DNA from 4 places in the Exiguobacterium sp. UBA3968 genome. Region 2 is predicted to be linked to each of the others. Evidence: riboswitches for the same ligand, from Rfam matches in the RefSeq annotation. Region 2 holds a riboswitch; each other region holds the start of a gene.
What was found. A riboswitch is a leader RNA that binds a small molecule or an ion and turns the genes downstream of it on or off. The one in region 2 is predicted to bind S-adenosylmethionine.
Positions count from the first base shown of each region.

Region 1: another riboswitch for S-adenosylmethionine. It lies ahead of B3S86_RS12835 (Na+/H+ antiporter NhaC family protein); the one in region 2 lies ahead of msrA (peptide-methionine (S)-S-oxide reductase MsrA).
Region 3: another riboswitch for S-adenosylmethionine. It lies ahead of B3S86_RS12295 (alpha/beta hydrolase); the one in region 2 lies ahead of msrA (peptide-methionine (S)-S-oxide reductase MsrA).
Region 4: another riboswitch for S-adenosylmethionine. It lies ahead of B3S86_RS11485 (methionine ABC transporter ATP-binding protein); the one in region 2 lies ahead of msrA (peptide-methionine (S)-S-oxide reductase MsrA).

Region 1 covers NZ_DGCW01000007.1:10,507-18,226, reverse strand. The annotation lists gene B3S86_RS12845 (aldo/keto reductase) at 1-672, opposite strand, end outside; gene B3S86_RS12840 (hypothetical protein) at 832-1,035, shown strand; gene B3S86_RS12835 (Na+/H+ antiporter NhaC family protein) at 1,075-2,385, opposite strand; SAM riboswitch class I at 2,467-2,571, opposite strand; gene B3S86_RS12830 (metal ABC transporter solute-binding protein, Zn/Mn family) at 2,641-3,654, opposite strand; gene B3S86_RS12825 (alpha/beta hydrolase) at 3,824-4,813, shown strand; gene B3S86_RS12820 (histidine phosphatase family protein) at 4,831-5,421, shown strand; gene B3S86_RS12815 (YwpF family protein) at 5,418-5,909, opposite strand; gene B3S86_RS12810 (hypothetical protein) at 6,051-6,377, shown strand; gene B3S86_RS12805 (nicotinate phosphoribosyltransferase) at 6,429-7,720, opposite strand, start outside.
Region 2 covers NZ_DGCW01000004.1:36,683-44,402, reverse strand. The annotation lists gene paaX (phenylacetic acid degradation operon negative regulatory protein PaaX) at 1-244, shown strand, start outside; gene B3S86_RS00420 (gamma carbonic anhydrase family protein) at 291-830, opposite strand; gene B3S86_RS00415 (NAD(P)H-dependent flavin oxidoreductase) at 922-1,860, shown strand; gene B3S86_RS00410 (DMT family transporter) at 1,996-2,424, shown strand; gene B3S86_RS00405 (Crp/Fnr family transcriptional regulator) at 2,440-3,108, shown strand; gene B3S86_RS00400 (DMT family transporter) at 3,121-3,603, shown strand; gene msrA (peptide-methionine (S)-S-oxide reductase MsrA) at 3,680-4,210, opposite strand; SAM riboswitch class I at 4,305-4,408, opposite strand; gene B3S86_RS00390 (M20 metallopeptidase family protein) at 4,471-5,649, opposite strand; gene B3S86_RS00385 (putative quinol monooxygenase) at 5,727-6,020, shown strand; gene B3S86_RS00380 (SH3 domain-containing C40 family peptidase) at 6,076-7,720, opposite strand, start outside.
Region 3 covers NZ_DGCW01000005.1:2,058,638-2,066,357, forward strand. The annotation lists gene B3S86_RS12280 (MetQ/NlpA family ABC transporter substrate-binding protein) at 1-10, opposite strand, end outside; gene B3S86_RS12285 (methionine ABC transporter permease) at 30-680, opposite strand; gene B3S86_RS12290 (methionine ABC transporter ATP-binding protein) at 670-1,698, opposite strand; SAM riboswitch class I at 1,785-1,888, opposite strand; SAM riboswitch class I at 2,138-2,239, shown strand; gene B3S86_RS12295 (alpha/beta hydrolase) at 2,307-3,065, shown strand; gene B3S86_RS12300 (thymidine kinase) at 3,150-3,764, opposite strand; gene B3S86_RS12305 (DedA family protein) at 3,948-4,598, shown strand; gene B3S86_RS12310 (type B 50S ribosomal protein L31) at 4,634-4,879, opposite strand; gene rho (transcription termination factor Rho) at 4,971-6,344, opposite strand; gene B3S86_RS12320 (C40 family peptidase) at 6,700-7,377, shown strand.
Region 4 covers NZ_DGCW01000005.1:1,881,274-1,888,993, forward strand. The annotation lists gene B3S86_RS11455 (RNA polymerase sigma factor) at 1-126, opposite strand, end outside; gene B3S86_RS11460 (metal-sensitive transcriptional regulator) at 353-616, shown strand; gene B3S86_RS11465 (SMP-30/gluconolactonase/LRE family protein) at 796-1,602, shown strand; gene B3S86_RS11470 (MBL fold metallo-hydrolase) at 1,729-2,457, shown strand; gene B3S86_RS11475 (alpha-glucosidase) at 2,520-4,130, opposite strand; gene B3S86_RS11480 (aminotransferase class I/II-fold pyridoxal phosphate-dependent enzyme) at 4,279-5,466, shown strand; SAM riboswitch class I at 5,529-5,633, shown strand; gene B3S86_RS11485 (methionine ABC transporter ATP-binding protein) at 5,718-6,731, shown strand; gene B3S86_RS11490 (methionine ABC transporter permease) at 6,721-7,386, shown strand; gene B3S86_RS11495 (MetQ/NlpA family ABC transporter substrate-binding protein) at 7,414-7,720, shown strand, end outside.

The DNA.
Region 1 (7,720 bases), on a different contig from region 2:
AAGAGCAACGATACCGTTGTCGAGGTGCCAGCGCAAGACGACTTGTGAAGGTGTCTTACCATGCTTCTCTGCGATTTCCTTGAAATCGTTGATTTCGAGGAATTTCCCTTGCATGAGTGGACTCCATGCTTCGACTTGGATGTTGTGATCTTGCAAGTATTCGTGCAGTTCGTGTTGCGGCAATTGTGGATGCAATTCGACTTGGTTGATCATTGGTGCCATCAAGCCCTCTTCTGCCAATGTATCGAGGTGATGTTCCTTGAAGTTCGAGACACCGATCGCTTTGATCTTGCCTGCTTCATAAAGTTCAACCATTGCTTTCCACGCTTCGATATAGCCTTCGACTGGCCAGTGGATCAGGTAGAGGTCAAGGTAGTCTGTTTCGAGACGTTCGAGCGATTCTGCGAATGCTTCCTTCGTCCGACCGGCACGAATATCATCGTTCCAGACTTTCGACGTTAAGAAGAGATCCTCACGTTTCACGCCGCTTTCTTTGATTCCTTTTGCGACACCGCGCTCGTTTTTATAGACAGCAGCTGTATCGATATGACGATAGCCGACACGTAGTGCTTCAGCAACAGCAGCGGGTGCTTCTGTTTCTTCGTCTACTTGCCAGACACCGAATCCGATTTGGGGAATCGTAATACCGTTTGAAAGTTTTGCGTATTGCATGTGTTACTCCTCCTCATAAAACGTAGTTTAGATTTGCTCGTTTAGTTTAGCACGAACGAACGAAACCGTCCGTTTCCATGCTCATGGAGGAATAGAATGGGTTAAAATAAAAGAGAATTCATCACATCTGACCGTATGTCAGAAAGAGGGGGAGAAAGGATGGCTCAAAAGAATAAAAAGCTATCAAAGGGAGCTTGGCTTAGTATTAGTGCCTTGTTGGTCACGCAAGCAGTTAGCCTATTTTTCAGTGCACGAAAATCAGGACGTAACCCGTGGGTATGGGGAGGCGCGGGACTCCTTCAGTTTCCACTTCCAGCAATCGCGTATTTGATTTTAGAACGACAAGCGAAGCAGAAAAAATAATGAAACAGGTCCGATCACCATGATCGGACCTGTCGTTGGTTAAGAAGAGATTTTTTCCTGTTGAGCAACTGATTTTTTCGGACGTGGGAAACCAAAGATGATGGCAATCGATCCACAGACGAAGAGCAGGAACGGATAGAACAGATACGGAATCAGTTCTGGTGAAGCTGTCTTCGTCAACTCTGCTGCGATCAGCAGTTGTGCCCCATACGGAATGATGCCTTGAATACCACAAGAGAAGATATCAAGAATACTCGCTGATTTCTTGCGGTCGATTTCATACGTATCAGCGATTTCAGCCGCGAGTGGTCCAGCGACGAGAATCGAGATCGTATTGTTCGCCGTTGCGAGGTTCGTCGCACTGACGAGTGCTGCCATACTGAATTCAGCACCGCGACGCTGTGAAATCTTGCGCGTCAACGTCTCTTTCAAGTAGGCGATTCCGCCATTGAACGTGATCAAACTGACGAGACCACCCATGAGGAGTGTCAAGATGGAAATCTCTGCCATGCCCATCATTCCTTCAGACATCGAAAGGACGAACCCACTTAAGCCAAAGCTACCGTCGATCATACCGATGATTCCAGTGAGCAATGTGCCACCGACGAGAACAAGAATGACATTGACACCAAATAGTGCAAGGACGATGACGGCGAGATACGGAATTAATTTGTAGAACTCGAATGCTTTAGCTGCTGCCGCATCGCCAGAACCAGAAACGAACGCGAGTAAGATGACCGTTAAGACGGCAGCCGGGAGAACGATCATGAAGTTCGTCCGGAATTTATCGCGCATGTTCGTTTTTTGTGTCCGAACGGCAGCGATTGTCGTATCCGAGATGAACGACAAGTTATCACCGAACATCGAACCACCAACGACTGACGCTGCTGCGATCGCAACGTTGATACCTGTTGCTTCATGAATACCGAAGGCGATTGGAGCAAGTGCGGCAATCGTTCCTGTCGAGGTACCCATTGCCATCGAGATGAATGCTGCGATAACAAATATCCCACTCATCAGGAGTGAAGGAGGTAAGAACGTCAAAGCAGCATTGACAGTTGCTTCGATTGCGCCGATCGCTTCCGCTGTTCCAGAGAACGCACCGGCTAATAAGAAAATGAAGACCATGATCATGATATCAGGATTTCCGGCACCGGTTGCGATACGTTCGACCGTTTGATTGATCGATCCTTTCGTCATGATTGCAGCAAAGATCAACGCGATCAAAGCGGCGATCAGAATCGGAAATTTGTAAAAATCGTCATAGAAGATACCGGCTCCGATGAAGAGGACCAGGAACACGACGAGCGGAAGAAGTGCCCATTTGTTAGGCGTAATCGTTTCTTTCATTGTTGATACCTCGTTTCTCAAAGATACAAAAAAAGACCCCTTCGCAAGAAAGAAGGAGGTCTTTATGAAATAAAGACGCTCTTCTTATCTCTCAAGCTTTCGCTTGCTGGATTTGGCACAGTACGAATCAAATCGTCCGCTGCCGAAACATCATTGGGCCAGTCCCTCCGTTTCTCGCGATAAAAAGAAGTCATTCAATTGTTGTAAAACACGTTTCTTACCGTACCGCATTGAGTAACGCGTGTCAACTGTACTTTACTGAAGTGCCTGTTCTAACGTCTGGACGTTTTCTTCCATCAACTTAAAATACGAGCTGTTTTGCTGCGATTTCGTCACCGACTCGAGGTTATGGATCGTCACGGATTTAGCTCCGATTTCTTTTTGGATGACACGCGCAACCTTTGGTGAAACCGTTTCTTCGAACGCGACGTATTTCAAATCATGCATCCGCGCTTCTTTCACTAAAGCAGCCAGTTGCTTTTGTGAGGGTTCATCGGAAGGGGAAATTCCGGCGATTGGAAGCTGCGTGAAACCATATCGTTCGGCGAGGTAACCGTAAGCTGCATGTGTGACGAGAAGTTCTTTTTTTGATCCGTCAGCGACGGCTTGCTTGAACTCTTTATCGAGTGCGTCAGCCTGCTGAGCGAACGCTTTCAAGTTTTTTTCGAATGTTGCTTTGTCTTTTGGTACTTCTTTTGATAAGGCGACTGTGATAGAACGTGCCATTGCTTTGGCGTTGACAGGATCAAGCCAGACGTGTGGATCGTATTTTCCATGATCGTGTTCTTCCTCTTCGTGCGCATGTTCATCAGTTGCGTGATCATCGTGCCCTGCTTCTTCGTGCGCATGCTCATCTTCTGTATGTCCCTCTTCTTCATGTGCGTGAAGCGTAGCATCCGATTCCAGCAAAGTGACATCCTTACTCGTCTCGACGAACCGGACGTCCGTGCCTTTTAGACTCTCTTGGATTTTTTTTGAATAGGGTTCAAGTGTCGTACCTGTCAAAAGGAAAAGGTCACCTTTGGCAATCTCAGTGAGTTGCTTTGACGTCGGTTCATAGGAGTGCGGATCTGCTCCAGGTGGGACGATCATCTTGACGTTGACTTGATTACCACCGATTTCACGGGCAATGGCAGCTGTTGCGAACGTCGATGTATAGATTTCCGTCTTTTTATCATCTGAAGTCGATGAATCGGTGTTTGATCCACAAGCTGCGAGGATACTTGCGCTCGCGAATGCGACCGTTAAAGCAGGAATGATTTTTTTCATTATATGTTACCTCCGTTATTAAAACGTAATTATTCCGATTTGGACTTTTTCACTATAGCGGAACGTTTGAGAAGCGTCAAGTACGAATACCGAGACGTTCGACTTCTTTTAAAACGGGGTAAAAGGATAATAAAATGAAGGAATTGATACGTCTTTTGGAGGTGATCAAGTGAAACGTGAAACTGCATGGCTAATGGGGGGAGCTGCACTACTAACGACGGCAGCTGCGGGAGCAAGTATCTGGAACAATTACGGTGCATTACTTCGGTGGACTGAACCCGCCTTGCCAATCACAGAAAAACAACTCGCACCGCGGACACTCACTTACAAACAAGTGGGAGACCGTACCTTACAACTCGATCTCTATTATCCGCCGGGGGAAGGACCGTTTCCAGTCGCGATCTACGCGCACGGTGGCGCATTCGTTCGTGGAGAGCGCGAGGATCTGTTCTGTTTTAGCCCGATCGTTGATCGCCTGCTTGAACTTGGGGTTGCTGTTTGTAGTATCGATTATCGTCTGTTTGAAGAAGGCAGTTATTTTCCGGATAATCTCGAAGATGTACGGGATGCCTTATGCTTTTTGAACAAAGAAGCAGAAGATCTTCGCATTTTAAGAGGACGGATGATGGTATGGGGAGACTCAGCCGGAGCTGCACTCATGCTGACGACGGCACTTGCCCCATCTGCTTTCGTTGGTGAGCGCGATGAACGACACATGCCATTGATCAGTGGTGTCATTGCCTTATATCCACCGACGAATTTTTTATTGTTTACTTTCATTCAGACCTGGATCGCTCACATTAAGTTTTATAAAGGTGGACGGGAAGAATGGCGCAAGCTCATGACTCACGTTTCACCTGTGACGCATCTCTCGTCAGACGCCCCACCGATCATGCTCCTGCATGGCAAAAAAGATCCAATCGTTCCGTTTTCCCAAGCTCTTCACTTCGTTGAAAAAGGAGCCGATGTCGGAGCTGATGTCCGTTTGTTTTCTTTTCCGAACGGTACCCACTCACTTGCTAGTTTTGCACAGACAGAAAATCCATTGAAAATTGAACGACTGCTCGAACGAATTGAACGCTTCACTTGTCAGGTGTTGTTATTGCCACCGCGACAACTTCCCGATGAAAAACATGATACAATCAGTCATATTTCTTGAATGAAGGAGACAGAGACATGACTGAAATTTGTTTAGTGCGACATGGTCAGACGGATTGGAACTTAAATGAACGAATCCAAGGAAGAGAAGATATCCCGTTGAATGCAACAGGAAAAAGACAAGCGGAACTCAGCGCCGCTTATCTAGCCAATGAAAAGTGGGATGTCTTGCTAGCAAGCCCGTTGTCTCGCGCTGTTGAGACAGCAGAAATCATCGGACGTGCGGTCGGATTGACGATCACAGCGACCGATGACCGACTCGTTGAGCGTGAATTTGGTGCTGCTTCCGGTGAACCGGTTGCGTCGATTTATGAAGCTGTTCAAGCGAACGATACGAAACGTGTTCCGGGTCTTGAAACGGAACAAGCGATTCAGGATCGCGTATTCGAAGCATTACAGGAAGTGACACGAACGTATGAGGGGAAACGAATCTTAATCGTCTGTCACTCGCATACGATCAAAGCAGCCTTATCGTCGATTGATGAGACATTCAGTTACCGGACACCTTTGAAAAATGCATGTGCGAATTATATCCAATATACGGACCACTATACGATTGATCGAATCAATGTAGCGGATCACATCACGGACGAAGTCGAAAAACCTTAAGAAATCGGTGTTTCTGGATGTTCTGCTAGATACTGTTTAAATGTTTCTTTAGCGATACTCGTGATATGTGCACCGCGTTTTGAACGACGATCCTTGTATTCTTGGACGAGTTCCTCACCAGCGAATCCATCCTCGACGACTTCACGTAAGATCGATTCGGATAAATCATTCTTCATCATGACCATCTTACCAGTGAAGACATAGGAGACGTGTTCGCTTAAGGCAGTCCGTTCAAGAGGCGTGACGATCATCGCGGCAGGGTCATTATCGGGTCGTGAGATCGTGATTTCAATCAAAGCACGTAAATGTTTTGTGAACAATTCATCGACGATCGGCTGATCGCTCGAAGGAACGACGATTTCTGCGACCCATTGTGCCGTTTGTTCGGTACTGACCGTTAGTCCGTCTTGAATGGCGACGGGAATCGTCGTATCACGTCCTGACTCGTCCATTAAAATGCGCAATGTGCATAATTTAAAGGTTTTCATGAAAAAATGCCCTCCCTTGATCGCTTACGATTTTTCTACAGTATACCGTGAGGAATGTGGGACGGGAAACTTTTCCTGACGAAATTCGTGTGAACTATGTTTAAATAAGACTAGATATTACTAACAGGAGGATCGTTCATTATGCCGCAAGTACTCATTGGAATATTAGGAATCCTGGGTATTGTCTTACTTGCCCACCATATCATCATGTATTGGCATGCTGAACCGACAGACCGCCCGACGCTTGCATATCGCATTGCGCTCCTGATTGCCTGTTTGCTACTCATTAGTGGAAGTGATCATTTAATCAGTATTTTTTACGCGGATTCCTTAGCAGAATTCGGTCAACGCATAACGTATATCGTCTTCATCGGAGGTGCGCTTGGTTTCGCGTGGTACTTTCGTAAGAAGATGGAACAAGCGCCAACAGAAATGACACCTGTCGGAAACGAAGCAGGATTAACATGAGAAAAGCGCCGTTCATCCTGAGGGAGGAAGAACGGCGCTTGTTTGTGCGTCTTATTTTAAACCACTCGCGAGTCGTGTTTCCCGAATCATGTCGAGTTTGAGTTTCCAGAGACGGTCACTGAATGTGACGGCATAAATCTCTGGCAAACGGAGACGTTTGTACTCCTCCCAAAGACGACCAATCTGCGTTTCATGGAAGTGACGGATCTCTTCGATCGTTGGAACTGTATAGATTAACTCTCCATCTTTGAAGATCGGTTCAAGCAAGCGTTCGACCTTGAACTGCTCCACACGGTTACGGAACGATGGGTCCCGGACGTCGATGAGATCGACGGCTTCCAGTGTCGATGGATCCTCATCCATCAACGTCACGTAATCCCCTTTAAACTTATCCGTCACCGGATCGATGATGCGATAGACTTCCTTGATGTGTGGTGTCGTCGTCTTGGCTTTTGACGAGGACACTTTGATGACAGGCGTGAGTTCGCCGTCTACTTCACGTGCGACCAGTTTATAGACCATTCCGAGAGCGGGTTGCTCGTAAGCTGTAATACCACGTGTTCCGACGAGGAACGTATTCGCTTGGGCGCCTTGGATGCGCAAATCTTGGATGACGTACTCATCGAGATCCCCTGACAAGACGATGTCGACTTCTGGGAAGCCGGCTTCGTCAAGCATGTTACGAGCACGTTTCGACAAATAAGATAAGTCACCAGAATCGATTCGGATTCCGCGCAGTTTATGTCCTTTGGCTTGGAGTTCCTTTGCGACCGTAATGGCATTCGGCAGACCACTCTTGAGTGTGTCATACGTATCGACGAGTAACGTCGATTGATCCGGATAGTGAGAAGCAAATGTCCGGAATGCTGTTAGTTCATCATCATGGAATTGAATGTCGGCATGTTCCATCGTTCCGCCACATGGGATTCCGAAATCGCGTCCTGCTGAAGCAAGACTTGTGACGTCAAAACCAGCGAGGTACGAAGCACGCGTTCCGAAGTAAGCAGCATCGATGCCTTGCGCACGTCGGGCACCGGCTTCAAGAAACTTCGCACGGGGTGCCGATTGACGAATGCGTGCGTATTTCGTCGCGATGAGTGATTCATGGTTCGCGATGTTCAAAATCGCGGTCTGTAAGAGTTTCGCTTCAAAAATTCGTGCCTCGATCCGAATCAATGGTTCGTTCGGGAAGACGATCTCACCTTCTTTGACACTGGAAATCGAACCGTTGAACTTGAATTGACGCAGTTCATCCTTGAATTCATCTGGGAAGCCGATCATCTCTTGCAAGTACGTGATGTCTTCTTCCGTGAAACGGAGTGTTTGAATGTACTCGATGATGT
Region 2 (7,720 bases):
CGAACGGACGATGCTCGTACATGAGTACCGAAAATTCCTCTTCACGGATCCGGGACTCCCGCAAGAACTATTACCGGATGCTTGGAGCGGACACCATGCGGCACTGTTGTTCGAGCAATATTACCGTCTGCTTGCGCAACCAGCGAGCCGGTTCTTTGAATCAATCTTTGAAGAGACACACGATGTGTCACAACGTAGCGCTTCGTATGATGCAACAGAACACCCGCTGTTTGCGGAACGATGATATATATAAAAGCGGGACGGATCACGCAATCCGCCCCGCATTCGTGTCATTCAGATGTGTTTTGTTCGGTTGATCCTGCGAGAATGTTTCGGAAAGCGTAACCTTTATCGACATAGGAATCAATCGACTCCTGAATCATCGCGAGGTCCGCTTCCGTCAGTTCACGCACGACTTTACCCGGTGAGCCGATGATCAGCGAACGGGGTGGGAAGACTTTTCCTGATGGAATCAACGTGTTCGCCCCGATGATGCATTCTTCACCGATGTCTGCGTGATCAAGAACGGTCGCGCCCATTCCGACGATCGAACGACGTCCGATTTTACAGCCGTGTAAAATCGCGTTATGTCCGACCGTCACTTCATCCTCGATGACGACAGGTGCGCCTTCGTACAGATGAATCGTTGCGTTGTCTTGGATACTGCAGCGTTTGCCGATTGTAATCGGTCCTTCGTCACCGCGTAATACAGCGTTGAACCAGATGGTAGACTCGGAACCGATCGTGACGTCTCCAATCAGATAAGCGCCAGGAGCGATGAATACATCGGATGCTACGTTCGGATGAATCGATTGATACGGAATCTTCATAACAGAACGACCTCATTTCTAGGATAAGATGAACTACTATTCATTCCCTGTCAGTATATCATGCGGTGGGAGTCGAGAACGGAGGAAAGATATGTTTCCGATTTGTGAGCTATTCAACATTCGTTATCCATTGATCCAAGGAGGGATGGGTAACATTAGTCATGCAGCACTCACGGCAGCGGTGTCGAATGCCGGAGGACTCGGAACGCTTGGGTGCGGTACGTTGTCGGTCGATGAAGTAGCGTCTCGGATTCACGAGACACGAACCCTGACGGAGCAACCATTTGCCTTGAACATCGCGATTCGTGTATCTCCTTATACGGAAGCACTGATCGATCTCGCGATTGCAGAAAAGATTCCGGTCGTCTCTTTGTCGGCAGGAAATCCGGCACCATACATAGAGCGACTTCAAGCTGCTGGCATCAAAACGATCGCTGTTGTCGCTTCAGTCAAACAGGCAGTAAAGGCAGAACAGGCAGGCGCTGATGTACTCGTAGCGGAGGGAGTTGAAGCGGCAGGTATCAATTCCCCGCTTGAACTGACGACCCTCACTTTGATTCCGCAGCTTGTCGACCGGGTCAAGATTCCGGTTCTTGCAGCGGGTGGGATTGGCGATGGGCGTGGGCTAGCAGCTGTCCTGTTGCTTGGTGCTGCCGGCGTCCAGCTCGGAACACGGTTGATCGCGACGGAAGATGCGAAGGTCCACCCAGTTTATAAATCGCGCTTAACGGATGCGACAGATACCGATACACGCATCATCGGGCGCTCCGTTGGATTTGTCCGACGTGTCCTTGATGGTCCTTACGTCGAACAGCTCACAGCCAAGACACCTGCTGCTTTTCTCGATCAGACGAATGAGTCGTATCATATTACAGGCGCTCTTGAAGGCGATGAAGAGAAAGGATATGTCAACGCTGGACTGGTTGCCGGTTTGATTCGTGATGTGCCAACGGTTGCTGAGTTGTTTACGCGCATGATGGAGGAAGCAGAGGAACAGCTGAAGCGGACGACTGCTCGTTTTGCGACATGAACATACAATGATGACCCGTAAACCCGCTTTTGGAAAGCGGGTTTTTCATGTTTTTTTGAAAATGGGACATTTGTCCTTTTCAAGTGAGGCACAAATAAGGTCTACTCTAGTGTAGAGATTAAAGGAGGAGATGACGTGCAAGGAGTCGTGTTTGCTTTGATGAGCGGTCTGTTCATCGCCCTGCAAGGTATATTCAATGCGCGCCTTGCGACAGGCGTCGGACCGTGGTTATCCGTATTGATCGTCCACTTTGTTGGTCTGATGGGTTGTTTAGTCATTTATAGCTTCGTACGAGATCGGAAAATCGGCGGATTCCGTCAGTTACCGTGGATTTATGCGAGCGGTGGTTTGATTGGCGTGCTAGTCGTCGTAACGGAACTCACAGCGATCCAAAAACTCGGCATGACATGGGCGATGTGTTTGTTACTCGTCGCGCAGATTTTATGTGCCTTTCTGATTGATTTAAAAGGATGGTTCGGTGTCTTAAAAAAACAAGGAAATCGTGGTCAGTGGGTTGGTGTGGGTCTCATGCTTGCAGGAGTTGCGATTTTCTCACTTGCCTAAAGGGAGGGAACGAACATGGAAACCGTCATCCAACAATATGGACTGGATACGATTTTAACGGAAGAGACGCGCGCTTGGTTGCGTGAAGAAACCTTCCGAAAAGGAGAACTCCTCTGTACGACCGGTGCAACAATCGACCGGATGTACTTCATCGTCGCAGGCAAGGTCAAGATTTCTGCTGCTTCGTCAGAAGGGAAACAACGGATTTTACGATTCAAAACACCACTGACAGTGATTGGTGACGCCGAGTTCATCAATGAACGAGAAGTGTTGAATACAGTTGAGGCGGTGACCGATGTCGATGTGTTGAGCGTGCCGTATGCGATTTTACGCGAGCACAATACGACGAATGTCTTTCTGCAATTTTTACTACGAACAATTACAGCGAAATGGTATGCCGATTCGAAATCAGCGTCGCACCACGTACTCTATACGGTCGAGGAGCGATTTGCAGGCTACTTATTATCGATTGCGTCCGAAGCTAGTGACAGTTTGTTTTATCAGGAGATGCGGACGTCGAATCTACATGACGTCGCTGACTGGCTTGGAACGAGTTATCGTCACCTTAACCGGATTATCACGAAGTTGTGTGAGGAAGAGATCCTTGTTCGACGACGTGGCAAGATCATCATCGTCGATTTGGAACGGATTCGCGAGAAAGCGAACGGTAACAGCTATGAGTAAGGAGGAACGAACATGATAATAGGCATTGTGTGTGCCGTATTGGCTGGAATGTTAATCAGTTTGCAGACGGTATTGAATGCTCGGATGAGTGATGCATTCGGCGCATGGGCGACGACGACGCTGGTTTTCTTCGTCGGCTTCATCGGAGCAAGTGTCACGTATGTTCTGTTTCGTGGTGGAACAATCGGACAGATTCAAAACGTATCGCCACTCTATTGGTTCGGTGGACTCGTAGGTGTTGGCGTCGTCTTTTGTGTCATGCGTGGAATTCAATTGCTTGGTCCGTCCGTCGCGATCTCTGTCGTTCTGATTTCGCAGTTAAGCTTTGCCCTCGCTGTCGATACGTTCGGTTGGTTCGGTTTGCCGCAAATCGATTTATCGTTTGGTCAGCTCATCGGTCTCGCTGTCATGGTGTGTGGCATCTTCGTCTTGAAACGGTATCAAGTCGTGGCACCGGAACAACAGGCAAAGGATCAACTAGAACGTGTTTCATGACTTACTTTTTCCATAACAATGAAACAGGTCAGCAAACTAACGTTTACTGACCTGTTTTTATATACATTTTTTTGAATCAGACCGTCGTCGTATCTTTCCATTCCTGTTCGATGAAGGCATCACGACCAGAAGCAGCACGATCTTTTTTGTAGTGTTCTGGATTTTTCTTATGGAAGTCTTGATGGTACTCTTCCGCTGGATAAAATTCAGAAGCGGCATCGATCCGCGTCACGATTGGCTGTTTGAAACGGTTGCTTGCAGCAAGAGCGTCACGAGAAGTAATCGCAGCTTCATGCTGCGCATCCGTATGATAGAAGATTGCTGGCGCGTACTGCGTACCGCGATCTTGGAATTGACCTTCTGCATCCGTCGGATCCGTTTGGGGCCAGTAGAGTTCAAGTAAACGCTCGTACGGGAACAGGCTCGGATCAAACGTGATTTGGACGACCTCGAGGTGTCCCGTCGTTCCTGTTTTGACTTGCTCGTATGTCGGGTTATCGACGTGTCCGCCCATGTAACCTGATACGATTCCCTCGATTCCTGGTAATTCTTCAAATGGTGTCACCATGCACCAAAAACATCCACCTGCAAATGTTGCTTTTTCCATCTGTCTCTTCCTCTCCGTGGGAAATCCCCATTGTATGTCTGACAGCGAGAAAACGAAAACGACTCCTTCGCTTGGTTGCAAAAGGAGTCGCCGCTTTTTATCAACCAAAGCTTTCGCTTTGCTGGTCGTAGCACCTTGCTATGCGCAGGTTGCTGGGACGTCATCGATCCAGATCTCTCGGTCCACTCTTGATAAGGGTATATGAAGTTGATGTCATTCGTTATCATTGTTGTGATGATACCATTCACAAAGAAATAAAGTCAATCCTTAGAATTTAAGGCACGTAAAACGGTTGCTCCAAGTGTCTTCGCACCAATCAACAACGCTTGTTCATTGATCTCGTACTGTGGATGGTGCTGCGGATAGTTGACGCGACCGTCCGTATAGCCAGAGCCGGTAAAGAAATAACTACCCGGGACGTGTGTTAAGTAATGTGCGAAGTCGTCCGCCGCCATCATTGGTGTGAGTGCCCGGACGGATGCTTCCGGTAAGAAAGCAGCAGCTTCCTGAACGAGTTTTGTCTCATCCGGGTGATTCCAGAGCGCCGGGTAACCAGTCGTGAAGTCAATCGAATACGAAGCACCGATGCCGGCACACGTCGTCTTAGCGACAAGATCGACTTCTTGCCGGAGCTGATGCCGAAGTGTCTCGTTGAACGTTCGGATTTCCCCGACAATGCGTGCCTCACCCGTAACGATATTTGGTGCTGTTCCTGCATGGAAAGAACCGATTGCGAGAACAGCCGGCTCAAACGGATCAACCCGTCGACTAACGAGATGTTGTAAGTTGCAGACGAGTTGCGCTCCAGCGACGAGAGCATCTTTTGTTTTATGCGGTGCCTGGGCATGACCACCTTGACCATGGACGATGATTTCGAATTCGTCGATCGCACACAATGTATGTCCTTCCCGGAACCCGATCGTGCCAACCGGTAAATCATTTTCGAGATGTGTCGCGAAAATTGCATCGACCCCTTCGAGGACGCCGGCTTCGATCATTTGGATTGCTCCACCGGGAAAGACCTCTTCTCCATGCTGGTGGATGATCCGAATCGTTCCTTGCAATTGATCGCGTAACGGATAGAGAGTAGCAGCAAGGGCCATCACGATCGCCGTATGACCATCGTGTCCACAAGCATGCATGACCCCGGGATGGATCGACCGGAAGGCAAGCGTCGTCTCTTCTTGAAGCGGTAAAGCATCAAAATCGGCACGGACCGCTATCGTCGGACCAGGCTGTTTGCCTTCGATCGTCGCGACGACACCACGACCTCCGACGGCTGTTTGATGAGGAATTCCCTGTTCTGCGTAAAAGGCGGCAATCCGTTCTGGTGTGCGGACTTCCTGGAAAGAGAGTTCCGGGTGTCGATGAAAATCGCGACGTAACGCGATCATCGTCGGTTCGAATTGTTCGAGTGCTTCAAAAAGTTGAGTTTGCATGTTCAAGCTCCTTTAACGTGTGTCTTTTCGCGAAAATGGGTACAGATACAGGTAATCACGAAAGGGGATAATGTAACATGGGAGAAATCGTCGTCAATGCTGTACTTACAATCAAAGCTGGACTTGCGGATCAAGTCTTCCCGATTTTACAAACGGTCTATCATGCTTCACAAAAAGAAGAAGGATGCTTACGTTATTCCTTGCACCAATCGATCGAGGATGAGCATCAATTCATGTTGTATGAAGTGTATCGGGACGAAGAAGCGCTTGAAGCGCATATCGCATCCGACCACTATAAAGCCTACCGTGAACAGATCGAATTATACTTGATGGACCGACAAGTGGCGAAATACGTCGAGATGACTTTCTGACGTGTTGCGATAAGAAGAGACGAACCCGTCGAAACCGACGGATTCGTCTTTTTTATTACATCGATTTAAAGCCGAGGAAATGCTCCTGCCAACGCGGTTCATAGATTGAATTGATTTGCAGCTGTGAACCACCCGCATGGATGAAGTGTTCGTTATCAAGCATGATTCCAATATGCGATGGACCGTCTGTATAGGTGTTCTGGAAGAAGACGATATCTGAGCGTTTACCACTTGAGATGCTCGTCCGGCGATTCGTGAAGAACGCACCATACCAGTAGCCACGAACGTTCGTCCGACCACCGTATTTTCCAGCTTGGTTCGTCGCATAGTGAATCAGTCCGGAACAGTCGAAGCCACCGTTTACGGCATCTTGCGAACCCCATGTGTAGGGTGTTCCGATATGCTGGACGGCTGCTTGGATCAGCTTTTCACCACGCGTATTATTCTTTTTGACGACTCGTTTATCCGACGTGATCGTCACGGCGGATACCGGAAGATAGACAGGTGTCCAACCTGATTGGATGACATAGAAATTTCCGACCCGGTGACGCGGATAGACGCGTTTGCCTTGTTCAACAAGTCCACTGCCTTTTGGGCTCGTCGGACTTGCGAAAAAGGATGTCGTCTGTTTGACGGTATAGATTTTCGCCCGGTCGATCGCTTTTTGTGCCAGGCTCATATCGGGTTTACTCGTGCTGATATAAGGGTTGAGGACATAACCGGTTTGACCACTGACTAAGCGGACTTGCCAAAAGTCATCATCAATCGATTTCAAACCGACTAATTTCGTCCCTTTCTTCAAATAAGCGGCCGGACGACTGTAAGCGACGTCGGCAGAGAAGAGGGGAGTTTGATCTAGATGAACATAAAACGTCGTCCCTTTTTTTGCTTTTGCCATCGGTTTGTTCAGTCCGATACGACTCGAATCGACGAAACCAAAGGTATTTTTGTATTTGACACGTGTATAATAACCGCTTTTTCCGTAGATCGAGATCGAGGCACCTTTTTTTAATGTACCGATTTTTTTACCCGACAGTTTTGCCTGCGACCGGATGACGACGTCGTCTTCTGTCACGTAACGTTGACCAGAGACATCATACAGATCCGGCTTTTTCGTGACGAGATCCGTCGTCTTGACGTAACCGTAGATCGATCCTTTTTTCAAGCGTGTGTAACTACCGCTCGTTCCGTAAATCGTCAATTGATCAGCCCGTTTAACAGTATAGACTGTTTTACTGCTCGTCGAAGCCGACGTATAAACAGACAGGTTGCGTTTCGCGTATCGTGTCCCGGTTGATGCATAGACTTTTCCAGTACCGAGATCAGCTGTCTTGACGTAAGCATGAATCCCGCGGAAGTTGATTCGACTATAGACACCGTTCGTCCCGTAAACGGTCAGTAAAGTATTCGTTTGATGTTGCTTTAAGATAGGACTTGAAGATTTGGCATCCGAATAGATGGGTGTAGCGCGCTGAACATAGAGGCGTGCGGTCTTCGGATAGTACTTTAGTGTCCCAAGATGTGCCGTCAGCACATAGGCATACTCGTCGTTTCGTTTGATTCGTGTAAATGAACCCTCGATGCCGTACGTTTGAAGCGAAGTATTCACAGGAAGCGATTGTACGACTTTTCCTTTCGTAGTCGCAGTAGCATAGACCGTCGTCTGCTGTTGGACGTAACGTAGCCCTGTTTCCGGATGG
Region 3 (7,720 bases), on a different contig from region 2:
CTTTTTTCATGGCTGAATCGCTCCCTTGATTAATGTCTTCTGATTTTTCGTGCGACGATGTTGCCTGTCGTCTGTAAGCCTTGGACTAAGATAACGAGAATCCCGACCGTGATGATCATGACTTTCGTGTCGAACCGTTGATAACCGTACGTAATTGCTAAGTCACCCAAACCGCCACCACCGATGGCGCCTGCCATCGCTGATGCCCCGATCAAGCCGACTGTTGCAATCGTTAAATTAAGGATTAGTGAACCGAGTGCTTCCGGCAGAAGGAAGCGGAAAATCGTTTGAAACGGTGTCGCGCCCATCGCTTCTGCTGCCTCAAGGACGCCTTTATCGACTTCAAGTAACGAGCTCTCGATCAGACGCGCCATGTACGGTGCGGCGTAAAAGACGAGCGGGACGATTGCGGCTTCGGTTCCGATCGACGTCTGGACGATCAACCGTGTCAACGGGATGATCGCAACAAGTAAGATGATGAACGGAATTGAACGGAAGATATTGACGATACTGTTGAAGAATGTGAACAGCGGGACGTTCTCGAGCAATGCCCCTTTCCGGGTGACGACGAGCAGGATGCCGAGTGGTAAACCGATCAAAGTTGAAAATAATAACGACACTGACACCATCGTCATCGTCTGCAAAAATGCTGTCCAGATATCACTGTAGTTAACTAGCATCAGCAAGCACCTCCTCGACGGTCACCTGTGCCTGATCGATGTACTGTAAGGCCCGTTTTACTTCGATTGTTTCACCGATCAGTTCAACAAGTAATGTACCGAACGGTGTTTCCTGTAACTCCGTGATGCTACCGTGCAGGATGTTGACATCGACGTCGAAGCGTTTTGCGACTTGCGATAAGAGTGGTTGCCCGGTGTGATGTCCGAGAAAATGAATCTTATAGATCGGATGCGCATTCCGTGACTCGATCAACTGACGAATTGATGCCGGAATTTCATCATGCATGACGGAGCGGACGAAGTTTTTCGCTGTCTCGGTCTGCGGATTCGAAAAGACATCAAAGACTGTTCCTGACTCGATCAGCTTCCCGGCTTCGATGACGGCGACCCGGTCACAAATCTCCCGGATGACGCCCATCTCATGGGTGATCAAGAGAATGGTGATCCCGTATTCCGCATTGATGCGTTTTAATAACTGGAGAATATGATGTGTCGTCTGAGGATCGAGTGCTGACGTCGCTTCGTCACATAAGAGCACGGATGGTTGCGTCGCTAGTGCCCGGGCGATGCCGACACGTTGCTTTTGTCCGCCGGATAATTGATCCGGGTAATGATCCGCCTTATCCGCAAGATCGACGAATTCGAGTAATTCCGTCACCCGGCGACGAATCTCGTCTTTCTTGACACCTGCGAGAACGAGTGGTTTCGCAACGTTCGTAAAGACCGTGTTTGCATTCAATAGATTGAAGTGTTGAAAGATCATCCCGATCCGCTGTTTCGCTTGGCGTAATTTTTTTGGTGATAGTTGTGTTAAATCTTCTCCGTCGACCGTCACTGTTCCTGACGTCGGTCGTTCTAACAGGTTGACGCAGCGGAGCAATGAACTTTTCCCGGCACCGCTAAAGCCGATGACACCGAAGATTTCGCCTTTCTCGATCGTCAGGTCGACACCGTCGAGTGCTGCGATCGTCTGATCCTTCGTGACGTACGTTTTTTTGACTTGATGAAATGCAATCATTCCGTTTTCCCCCTTCATTCAACAAAAAAGGTCCCTTCTTGAGAAACAAGAAGAGACCTGGATCCGCACAATGGCAGAATCCACTCCACTCATCTCTCAGACATCTGTCTGATGGAATTGGCACAGTGCTCATAATGAGTCTGTTGCCGAGGTTTCGTAGGGCCAGTCCCTCCACCTCTCTGGATAAGTATTGCGGTATGAAATTCGTATGTGTGTTGTTGCGTTGTTGCTTATGTCGTAAAACTAATTTTTACATTACGGGTCGAACCTTTAAAAGTCAACCAACTTTGCAAAAATAATCCATTTGGCGCATATCGATTGAGTCATAAGTTATGAGTTAGCTGAAAGAACAAATCACGATTCGTCCAGAACGATTTGACAAGGCATTTTCGGTCGTGCTACCATCGTTTCAATGATTAATCCGACAATTCCAATATGATATTTATCAAGAGTGAACGAGAGACCTGGCTCTATGACTTCACGGCAACCTGCAATCTGTAAGGTGCTCCGACCAGCAAAGCGCGGCTTTGGATGATACGGTGAAAAACTCGTGGGCGTCCAAGCAGTGACGTTGACGAGTTTTTTTCACGAATGGAGGAAAAATAGTAATGATGAACTATCCTGTATTGACTGGTGCTGAAGCATTTTATCTTCAAGGTGGACCGATCGGCATTTTAATCTGTCATGGTTTTAATGCGACCCCGCAAAGTGTTCGGGACGTCGGTGAGGCATTTGCTGCTAAAGGATTCACTGTCTATGCTCCACGTTTGCGTGGTCACGGGACGAACGTCCGTGAGTTCGAACAATCGACTGCTCGATGTTGGAAGCAGAGCCTGCAAGACGGCTATGCACGTTTACAAGAAACATGCGATCAAGTCTTCGTCATCGGTCAATCGATGGGCGCGACGCTCGCACTATCGCTCGCCGCTGACGGGATTCCATTTTCAGGCATCATTACGATCAATGCCGCTCTCTCCGTTCCGTCTTATGAAGCACTGTCGTTTGAAGATGGTCCACAGTACTTACCTGAAGGGGCACCGGATATCAAACGGTCTGCTTTCGAAATCATCTATGACCTCGTTCCGAGTCGTTGTGCATTCGAACTCGTCCGCTTGATGGATGAGACGAAAGGACGCCTTGGATCGATCCTTCTACCGACATTGATTCTTTACTCGGCGACCGATCACGTCGTTCCGCCGTCGAGCTCGGATTACCTGCATCAGCATATCGGGACGAATGATAAACGAATCTACTGTCTCCTCAACTCGTACCACGTCGCGACCCTCGATCATGATCAGGATTTGATCGTGCGTGAGACGATTCGTTTCATCGAACGCTCGAGTCGTTTCTCACAGGAAACGGGATAATAAAAAAAAACAGCTATTCGTCTTCACTTAGAAGCGAACAGCTGTTACATCAAAGGACGACCATCATCGGTTCGTCTTTTTTGTTTATCCTTTTTGGTGCTGCATCGTTTGGAGCGGCTTCGGCTTTCCTGGCACTTCATGGCAGTGGCGGCACCGTGGCTCATACGATTCTGAAGCGCCGACTAAAATGATCGGATCATCATAGTTCGCTGGTTTTCCATCAATCAAACGTTGTGTCCGGGAAGCCGGATCGCCACATGAGAGACAGATCGCCTGAAGTTTCGTCACAAATTCTGCGCGCGCCAGTAATTCCGGCATCTTGCCAAATGGCTCTGCCCGGAAATCCTGATCGAGTCCTGCACAAATGACGCGTTTTCCGTCTTGCGCAAGTGCTTCGATGACTTGAACGATCTCATCATCAAAGAATTGAACTTCATCAATTCCGACAATTTGTGTTTCTTCCGCTACTGCTGCATAGAGATCACGACTCGTCGCCATTGGAATCGCCACGACGGAATTTCCGATGTGAGAGACGACATGCTCTTCATGGTACCGGTCGTCGATTGCCGGCTTGAATACTTGAACGGGCAGTTTGCCGTACTGTGCCCGTCTGACACGACGAATCAACTCTTCCGATTTCCCGGAAAACATACTACCACAAATTACTTCGATCCAGCCGTACTGATTTATTACATGCATCATCGTCCGACACCGTCCTCTAAAAATAGTCACTTTAACGAGTATAGCTCGAAACGGTATTGAGAAAAAGGGTTGACTTCCGGAAATCAAAATTCATTTTTTCTTTACCTAGAATTTTTGTCCTTTCATTCCAACCTTCATCCATTTCCTGTACACTAAAGAAGAAGATTCTCGCGAAAGAAGGTGTCCCCGATTCATCATCTCTTACATGACATTCTGCACCAATATGGCGCCCTTGGTCTTTCCGTCCTTCTCGCAGGTGGTATCGTGGGATTGCCGGTTCCTGATGAGACCTTGCTCGTCCTGTCCGGTTTTTGGATGCATCAAGGCAATCTACCGCTGTTCGGTACGATTCTTGCCGCTTACGCTGGCAGTTGCATCGGAATGACGATTAGCTACGTGCTGGGCTTAAAACTCGGCATGCCCCTGTTGCATCGCGTCGGACCAAAGATGCGCATCTCAGAAAAACACATTCTCTCCGCTGAAGCCGGATTTCGTCGTTACGGCAAATCGGTCTTGATCATCGGTTACTACATACCTGGTCTTCGCCAACTCTCTGCCTTTTTTGCAGGTGTTTCAAAAATGCCGTTTCGCATTTTTGCGAGTTACGCGTATACAGGTGCTTTGATTTGGGTCAGTGTGTTCTTGGGCGCCGGCTACTTTGTTGGTCGTCATATCTCGTTCCATAAAGTCGTCGACTACATCTTGGCACATCCAGATGCTATGCCGTACTTGATCGGGATCGTCGGCGGGATTGCTTTCTCGTTCGTCTTAAAGACGTACCTTACGTACCGTTCGCAATTCAGTCTATACAAAAACAGCCTGCTTCCGTAATGGAGGCAGGCTGTTTTTTAAGAACCGGCAAGTAATTACTTGCGGCCGTATTTTTTGTTGAAGCGATCGACACGACCATCTGCCGCGTTGAACTTTTGACGACCTGTGTAGAATGGGTGCGAGTCTGAAGACACATCCACACGGATGAGTGGGTACTCGTTACCATCTTCCCAAGTGATCGTTTCGTTCGAAGAACGAGTAGAACCGCTTAAGAATTTGTACTCAGTCGTTGAATCCATAAATACTACTTTGTTGTAGTTAGGGTGAATTCCTTGTTTCATGGTTGATTTCTCTCCTTCCGCCCTGGTCCATTTGCTGAGCCAGAGTAAGTTACCTTCCTATACTAAACGATTTTTTTACGCGTCGCAATAGTTATTTTTCCGTCGTTGCTTCCTTCTTGACGGTACGCGGTTTAGCAGGTGCACGTCGGACCGTCTTCTTCTTTTCTTTCTCAAGTTCAGCAAAAAATTCTTCATTATTTTTCGTGTCGCGAATCTTACGCAGGAACGTATCGACGAACTCGTTCGACTCGTTCATCGTCCGACGAATCGTCCAGAGCGCATCGAGTTGCTCTTTCGGAAGCAAGAGTTCTTCCTTCCGCGTACCTGATTTGCGAATGTCGATTGCCGGGAAGATTCGGCGTTCCGACAGCTTACGATCGAGATGTAGCTCCATGTTTCCTGTTCCTTTGAATTCCTCATAGATGACGTCATCCATGCGGGATCCCGTCTCGACGAGCGCCGTCGCAAGAATCGTCAAACTGCCACCATGTTCGATGTTTCGCGCCGCACCAAAGAACCGTTTTGGTTTGTGGAACGCTGCTGGGTCAATCCCCCCTGAAAGCGTCCGTCCGCTTTGCGGCACTGTTAAGTTATACGCACGAGTCAAACGCGTGATCGAATCCATCAAGATGACGACATCTTTTTTATGTTCGACAAGTCGCATCGCCCGTTCAAGGACAAGTTCAGAAATCCGCACATGGTTGTCCGGTGTTTCGTCGAACGTTGAACTGACGACGTCTGCTCCCGGAACCGAACGCTCGATGTCAGTTACTTCCTCTGGTCGCTCATCGATCAATAGAATGATCAGCTCGACATCCGGATGATTCTCTTGAATCGAGTTCGCGATTTCTTTGAGGAGTGACGTCTTCCCTGCTTTTGGTGGTGCGACGATCAAACCGCGTTGTCCAAACCCAACTGGTGCAATCATATCCATGACACGAACCGATAAATGACGTGGCTCTGTCTCAAGACGCATTAAACGATCCGGATAGATCGGTGTCAGCGCCGGGAAGAACAAACGGTTACGCGCTGTATCCGGTGCTTCGCCGTTGACGGCTTCCACACTAAGTAACCCTTGGAAACGTTCGTTTTCCTTCGGTGGGCGTACTTTACCTGTGACGACATCACCATTACGTAGATTGAAGCGTCGGATTTGAGAAGCGGCGATATAAATATCTTCAGAGGATTGGGAATAATTGATAGGGCGAAGGAAGCCGAAGCCACCATCGTTTTGCATTTGTGGATTACCAGGGATGACTTCAAGTACCCCTTCGAGGAAATAAAGACCTGTTGATTCCGCCTGTGCTTTTAGAATCTTGAACATCAACTCACGCTTACGGGCTTCCCGATATTGCGGGACATTCTTCGTCTTTGCGATTTCATATAATTCTTTTAATGTCAGCTGGCTCAATTGAGCCAAAGTATAGGAACGTTCAGGTTTATCTTTTTTATCAGTTGTTGGCATGTTTTTCACCTATTCTTTATAAATTCAACTGCATTCAGCATACTTCCATACATACATCAGGAGGTATGTAATTTCTTTCGTGAACTAAAGGTATCATATTTTTTTAAATTCGTCGTCAACAATCCTTTGCGTTTCTTACTTTGTAATATTCAAGGATATTATTTCAGTTATGTTACAAAAGCATCTATTTTGTCTTCTAACTGAAAAAACGTTTTTAAGGGCGCACATGCTAAGATATTCCTGCAGACAAAATTCTTACACAGTTGTAAGGTTCACTGCTTAATCACACACTTAATGATTTCATCATATAACTTACGGACGCAACACACTACATTAAAACGGAGGAATTCTTAACATGAAACGTTTTCTAGCATCGATCGCGACAGCAGCCTTAGTGGTTTCAGGTTTTACATCAGTGGGTACAGGTAAAGTTGAAGCAGCAACAGTCACGAAAGTCAAGATCACGGACAACGGTCTTCGTGTTCGGACAGCTCCTTCTACGAAAGCAAGCATCGTCGGGAAAGTCAACGCTGGTCAAGTCTTTACATACAAAGGCAAATCAGGCAGCTGGACAAAAATCTCATACGGCGGTAAAACACGTTATGTCTTCTCACAATACACAAAGACATACAAATCATCTTCAAGCGCTAAAAAATCAACAAGCACATCTTCTAAACGGACGAAAATCCTGAACGAAGCAGCAAAACATAAAGGTACACCATACGTATGGGGCGGAACAACGACTCGTGGATTCGACTGCTCTGGTTTCACAAGCTACGTTTACAAGAAAGCGGCTGGTAAAACATTGCCACGTACGTCTTCTTCACAATATTCTTCTTCTAAGAAAGTCAGCGTTTCAAGCGTACAACCAGGAGATCTTGTCTTCTTCTCACACGGTAGCGGCATTCAACACGTCGGGATCGCAACAAGTAAGTCAAGCATGGTTAACTCAGAAACAGGTGGCGTTAAATACTCAAGCTTCAAATCAGGGTACTGGGGTTCACGCCTTGTCGGCGCAGGATCTTACCTTTAATTCATCATCTCAAAGCGGTTGAGCATTGGCTCGATCGCTTTTTTTCATCTCATTCAATTCATAAGAAGGAAATAGGATGCATGTCTTCATCACAGGTGCTTCAAGAGGTCTTAGTCGTGAATTCGCTTATCTGTACGATAATGAAATCACGTCCTGCTCGTCAAACGTGAGACAATGCTCTTCAAAACGAAATTTCATGTCGAGCGATTTGGAGGCACTGCAATCTTCCCATACGATTTAACGAAGCGGAAAACGTTAGCACGTTTCCTTTTCCTCTAGGAGTTGAGGATGAACGTCTTGATTCCTAGAAACATAGCAAAAAGAGTTGGTGTTTCGGAAATTA
Region 4 (7,720 bases), on a different contig from region 2:
ATTATTCGTAAAGCGATGGGCGAATGAAAACAATAACCTCTCGTACTTATCGTATAATGTCTCGAGAGCTTGCTCGTCACCGCTACGCATCAGATGATAAAGCGATTCATCGGATTGAGTGTGCATCCTTCTCCTCCTTCTGACGTCAGCCCTATCATATAGTATACGTAAGCTGACACCAAATCGTTTTCGATTTCATCCATTTTCTAAGTAAAAAACTTCACCACATCCATATTCCCTCATTCTATTAAAAGTATAGCTTAAAATTCTGCTGAATTGACAGCGATACCGTAATGGGCATAGCATAAAGATACTACATGACGTCAGGTCAACGGGAATCGGAGGAATAAAGATGGATTATGATCGGAAGATGAAAAACCGTGTTAGTCGGATTGAAGGACAGCTACGAGGTATTTTACGGATGATGGAAGAAGGGCAAGATTGCCGCGATGTCATCACCCAGCTCTCCGCTGCCCGTTCTGCGATTGACCGGACGATCGGCGTCGTCGTTAGCTCGAATTTGATCGAGTGTGTCAAGGAAGCAGAACAAAACGGCGATGGACAAACAGAAGAACTCGTGAAGGAAGCGGTCAACCTACTGGTGAAAAGCCGCTGACGTCACGTTCATACCGATAGTCTGCTTTGGAAGCAGGCTATTTTTTTAAACGTTTCTTTTCCCAAAGTCGATGCGAGGGTACACCTTGACTTAGGTTTGATTGCGTATCAAAACAGGTATACTAAATTGTTATTACTTGGACAGCATGTAGAGCCGTCCGCTTAGGAGGAAGAGTACTCATGACCGTTTCCCTATTCATTGATATCACCTGCAAGACAGGTGAATCCCCTGTTTACGACGCAAAAACAAAACGCTTTTATTTCGTCGATATTCCGAATCAACTGCTCTTTTCATATGATCTTGTTACAGAAGCACTTAAACCATATACGTTGCCAAGCGCTATTACATCGATTGCCTTGACGGACGCTCCGGACTTATTGCGTGTCACATCAGCACATGGCTTTGGCACGTTCGATCTCAAGGAAGGTCATCTGTCTCTCGAACATCAATTGTCATTACCGGATTCTGATCGGATGAACGATGGTAAGCTCGATCCGACCGGACAATATGTCGCTGGTAGCATTAATGAAGAAGACGGTAAAACAGCTGGGCTGTTCCGTCTGCGTCATGACGGTTCCATCGATGTTTTACACGAAGACTTGACGAACTCCAATGGACTCGTCTGGTCAGAAGATGGCAAGACGCTCTATCATATCGATACACCAACAAAAAAAGTCTATGCCTTCGACTACGCTCCCGATGCCCCACTTTCGAATAAACGCGTCGCCGTTGATCTCGAAGAGGAAGAAGGATTCCCGGATGGTATGACGAAGGATGCTGAAGGTCATGCTTGGATCGCACATTACGCCGGATCATGTATCACACGTTGGAATCTTACGACGGGCGAAAAACTGGATCATGTCGACTTCCCTGTCTCGAATCCGACATGTCCGATTTTTTACGAAGATCGATTACTCGTCACGACAGCTGCCAACGGAGATGATGCACCACATGCCGGTGCTGTCTTCGCTGTGACATTTGAATAATTAGCATGGGAGGGATCATCTAGTAATAGATGGTGCCTCTTTTTACACATAATCCGTCTAGACGCCTATTCAAAAACAGACGATACTAAAGAAGAAGTCTATTTACTTTTTGAAGGAGTGAAGCCGATGCGTGTCACGATCATCGAACGTTTACACCAATTGCAGACGACCCCATCCTTTTTCCCGGTCAATTGCTACCTGTTTGAAGAAGCAGACAGTTTGACATTGATTGACGCCGGACTCGGAATCAACGCAAAGGCGCTTTATCACTATATTCGAAAGCAAGAAAAACCGCTCGGCGCAATTATCCTGACACACGCACATGCCGATCATGTCGGCTCGCTCGATTTCCTTGCGAATGCCTTTCCTCTCGCTCAAGTCTGCATCAGTTACCGTGATGCCGCATTGCTCAGTGGGGACGAGACGCTACGCGAAGGCGAAACGACTCCTTTAAAAGGCGGTATTCCGAAAAACATCAAAACACGTCCAGATCGTTTGCTCGAAAGTGGTCAACAAGTCGGTAGCCTCAGCGTCATCGCCTCGCCAGGTCATACACCTGGTTCGATTTCTCTTTGGCATGAAGGTAGTCGGATGCTAATCGCCGGAGATGCCTTTCAGACACAAGGGGGACTCGCTGTCTCCGGTGACGTCCGTTGGCAATTTCCGTTCCCAGCACTTGCGACATGGGATCCGGACGTTGCTCTTCGCTCCGCCGATCAATTAACGGAACTGTCTCCAGATATTCTTGCCGTCGGACATGGTCCCCTCATCCTTGGACCAAGTTACGAGATGCGCCAAGCCGTCGATCGATTCACGCAAGTCTTACAGACGAAAAAATCGTCACCTTTCAAATAACACACGAAAAAACATCCGCGACGCGTTCCTGACACGTCGCGGATGTTTTTTCGTCCAGTAGTTCAATTCTGTTCTGTAACAGTATATCGATATACACGTGCTTCATAAGGACGTAGTTCATCCGAGATATCTGGATAGTTCGACACAAGCAACTTATCTTGTGATAAAACGAAGGCAGTTTGCATCGGTTCGTCATGCACGTTGAGAACGATCCGCCACACTTCTCCTTCTAGTTCCCGCTCATAGATGTAGAGATACGGATCATGAAGAGCTAAGTCGCGATACGTACCATAGACCATGATTGGATGATCCTTTCGCATCTGAATCAATGCTCGGTAGAAGGCAAGTACGGATGATGGATCGGCTTCTGCTTGTGCGACGTTGATGTCCGTGTAATTCGGATTGACCGCTAACCACGGTTTCCCACTCGTAAAGCCTGCCGCGTGCGTACCGTCCCACTGCATCGGCGTGCGGGAATTATCGCGTGCGAGTAACTGCATTGACGAGAGTACGACCTCCGGATCCTCGCCGCCAGCGACGCGCTCTTCGTATCGATTGCGAAAGGCGACGTCTTGATAGAGCGACGGATCCGAGAAGCGAATCCCCGTCATCCCAATCTCTTCTCCTTGATACACGTATGGAATGCCAGGTAATGTATGCAACATCAAACCGAGTAGTTTCGCACTCTCGACTCGGTATCGTTCACTGCCAAAGCGAGTCACTTGTCGCGTATGATCGTGGTTGTTGAGAAACTGTGAATTGACGCCTAACGGATACAAGACGTCATACCATCGTTTCTGAATTTCCTTGAAACGTAAAAGATCCATCGCCTCCATGTCGTCCGCGATTTCGAAGTGAAACAGTGTCCGAAGTTCTTCACGTTCTTCACTGACATATAACAGACCGTCTTCCGGACCGACGAACGGAATCTCACCGACCGTGAACAAGTCTTTCCCGGCAAGGACGTTCGCATGCATTTCCTGAAGGAAGTCGTGCACACCTGGTTGATTTCCGAGATACGATAGATCAAACGGATTGACGACATCCTCAAGCGAACGTTTTTTGATCAAGTTGATGACGTCCATCCGGAAACCGTCAATCCCCTGAGCGATCCACCAGTTCATCATGTCGTAGATCGCTTGCCGGACAGCCGGTTGTTCCCAGTTCAAATCGGGTTGTTCTTTCGCAAAAGAATGGAAATAATATTGTTCGCGCTCTTCACTCCATGTCCAAGGGCTCGGCGCAAAGTACGACCGCCAATTGTTCGGGGGCGTCTCTTTCGTTCCATCTTTCCAGATGTACCAATCATCCTTGTCGTGGATTCGGTCCCGCGACTGACGGAACCAGTCATGCTGGTCACTCGTATGATTGACGACCAAATCAAGAATTATCTTTAAGCCGCGTGCGTGAGCCGCTGTGATCAACTCTTGTAGATCGCCCATCGTCCCCGCCTTGTCCATGATCGTGTAATAATCGGCAATATCATAGCCATTATCGATGTCTGGAGAACGGTAACATGGATTTAACCAGACGATATCGACACCAAGCGATGCGATGTAATCTAGCTTGTCGATGACACCTCGCAAATCACCGATGCCGTCCCCATTCGAATCCTTAAAACTGCGCCAATAGACTTGATAGACGACTGCTTCTTTCCAGCTAGCTCGCTTCATCTCCTCACTCCTCTCCCTACTCTCTATTCCCGCTCCACATATCTGTACCTGTTTATTGGACGATTTTTTTGAATTTCAAAAAAGTTCTTTTCTTTTGACTGAATATTCGTTATCCTTGACGACAATACTACGAAGGAGGCACACATCCATGAAACATTTCGCTCCATCCATCGCCATCGATCGGCTTCCTGCTCCCGTTTTCGCTGAACTTGCGAACCGGATCGGTGCTGTGAAAGCTGCCGGACATGATGTCATCACCCTTGGTCAAGGAACACCCGATCAAACGACGCCCGTACATATTCTCGACGCCTTGAAACAGGCGATCGATGAGCCAACAAACCTTCAATATCCACCATTTCGTGGACATGATTTTCTAAAGCAAGCCGTCGCGAGCTTTTATGCGAACGAATTCGGCGTCACGATCGATCCGGCAACCGAGGTCGCAATTCTTCTCGGTAGTAAAGCCGGAATCGTCGCCTTACCACAAACAATCGTCAATCCTGGAGAAGGTGTCATCGTCCCGGATCCGGGGTACCCGGATTACCTGTCTGGAGCAGCACTTGCTGGTGCTTACCCGATTACGCTTCCATTGCTTGAGAAAAATAACTTCCTGCCGGATTACGATTTACTTGATACGACAGATGTCGAGCGCGCCCGGATGTTGTTCCTCAATTACCCGAGTAATCCGACAGGTGCGACAGCGACAGCACAAGCCTTCGAACAGACAGTTGCCTTCGCGGATGCCCATGATATTTGTGTCGTCCATGATTTAGCCTACGGTGGCATCAGCTTTGATGGTTCCACACGAAGCTTCTTGCAGACGGAAGGGGCGAAAGATGTCGGAATCGAGTTGTTCTCACTCTCGAAACGCTTCAACATGTCTGGCTTCCGAATCGCTTTCGCGATCGGAAATCCGTCCGTCATCTCAAGCATCGAGACGTATCAGGAACATCTCTACGTCAGTGCCTTCACACCGATCCAACATGCAGCGACCGTTGCCCTGACGAGTGACCAAACATGTGTCCGTGAGTTAAGTAGCTTATATGAAACACGACGCGATGCATTGTTTACGAAACTCGATGCAATCGGCTGGAGTGGACCACGACCGGGCGGTTCCTTCTTCGTATGGCTCCCCGTGCCGGAAGGATATACGTCCCAAAGCTTCACGGATCATCTGCTTGACGAAGCACACGTCGCCGTGACCCCTGGATCATTCTTCGGTGAATACGGCGAAGGATACGTGCGGATCAGCTTAATTGCTGACGTCGAACGGCTAGAGGAGGCCGTCGACCGAATCGGAACGCTCAACCTGTTCCGGACACCTGTTGCGGAATAATTCTGAAAAAACATTTGACAGATGGGAATCATTTCCGTTAAAGTAAATCCCAACAGCATAACTACTTATCGAGAGCGACCGAGGGATTAGGCCCAACGACGTCCGGCAACCACCTATCAGGAACGGTGCCACATCCTACAGAATGGATTCATTCTGAGAGATAAGTTACGAAATCTTACACTTTCGTCGCTTTTTTCTGGTTGCTCTGCTACTAGGAAAAAGCGACTTTTTTTGTACAAGGAGATGAGCAAATGATCGAATTCAAACAGATTACGAAACGGTTCGTCCGAGACCGGACCCCGATTTTCGCATTACGGGATGTCGATTTGACGATTCAAAAAGGAGAAATCTTTGGGATCATCGGCGAATCCGGTGCCGGTAAGAGTACGTTACTTCGTCTGATCAACGGTCTCGAGCATCCGACACAAGGAACGGTCAAGGTCGACGGTGTCTCGCTCGGTGGGATGTCAAAAGCAGATTTGCGTCAACTTCGTTTGCGGACAGGAATGATCTTTCAGCATTTTCAATTGATCCAGTCGCGTAATGTCGCAGATAACATTGCTTTCGCACTGAAGGCTGCTGGCGTCAAACGAGCAGATTTTCCAGAACGGATCCGTGAACTCGTCTCACTCGTCGGACTCGAAGGATTCGAAACGAACTTCCCGAGTCAGTTGAGCGGCGGACAAAAACAGCGCGTTGGGATTGCCCGGGCACTCGCGAATGATCCAACCGTCTTGTTATGTGACGAAGCGACCTCTGCCCTTGATCCGGTCACGACGCTGCAGATTTTAGATTTGTTGAAAGATTTGAATGAACGACTCGGATTGACGATCGTCCTCATCACGCATGAGATCGATGTCGTCAAACAGATTTGCCATCGTGTCGCGGTCATGTCGCAAGGGGAAGTCGTCGAAGTCGCCTCTACATACGATTTGTTCAGTCAAGCCAAACATCCGGTGACACAACATTACGTCGACACGGCACTCCAGATCGAGCTACCGGAACGCATCTTGCAAGCGACACCGGGAAAGATCATCCGCCTGCAGTTCACGGGCGAGAAGACCGGTGAAAGTACGTTGTCGGAAGCCATCCGTCGATACGATATCTCGGTCAGCATCCTGCACGGAAAAGTCGATTACATCCAAGACGTCGCTTTTGGTGTCCTAATCGTCAGCTTGACGGGATCCTCCGATCAAATCGCACCTGCCCTCGACTGGCTTGCGGCGGAACTTCATACACTCGAGGTGATTCAGGATGTGGCTTGATCGTATACAAACGATGTTACCCGAGTTGTTGAAGGCACTTGGTGAGACGGCGTGGATGGTTGGCATTTCGCTTGCCTTCGCATTGGTCGTCGGGATTCCACTTGGGATTCTCCTGTTCGTCACCGACCGCGGCTTATTCTTTCAAAACATTGCCATCCGACGTGTCCTTGACTTCGTCGTCAACATCGTCCGGTCCTTGCCGTTCATCATCTTGCTTGTTGCTCTCATTCCATTAACGAAGTTCTTGCTTGATAATACGATCGGTCCGACAGCAGCATCCGTCAGCCTCAGTGTCGCAGCGATTCCGTTTCTCGCACGACTCGTCGAAACATCACTGCGTGAGATTCCACCTGGTTTGATCGAAGCAGCGGAAGCGTGCGGAGCGAAACCGTTACGGATCATCGTCAGTATCCTTTTACCAGAAGCACTCCCTGGCATCATTCAGGGCATCACGCTAACGACGATCAGTTTGATCGGCTTCTCGGCGATGGCTGGGATTGTCGGCGGCGGAGGTGTCGGTGACCTCGCGATCCGCTTCGGCTACTATCGCTATGATAATCTCATCATGATCGTGACAATCGTCGTCCTCATCGTCATCGTCCAAAGCATTCAAGCACTCGGCAATCAACTGGCGCGAAAAACAGATAAACGCTAATCATACATACAAAGGGAGAGTTGAATCATGAAAAAACGATATGCCTTTTTAGCTACAGCCTTACTCGGTGCAGGAATCCTCGCAGGATGCGGAGACAGCAGTGCTGATGAAAAAGACAAGACGATCAAAATTGGGGCGACAAGCGGTCCTTATAGTGACATGGTCAAACAAGCGATTCAACCGCAACTCGAAAAGAAAGGCTATAAAGTCGAAATCGTCGAGTTCAGCGATTATATCCAACCGAACATCGCACTCGGTAGCGGCAATATCGATGCTAACTTGTTCCAACACTCGATTTACCTGAAGACGTTCTCTAAAGAAAAGAACCTCGACC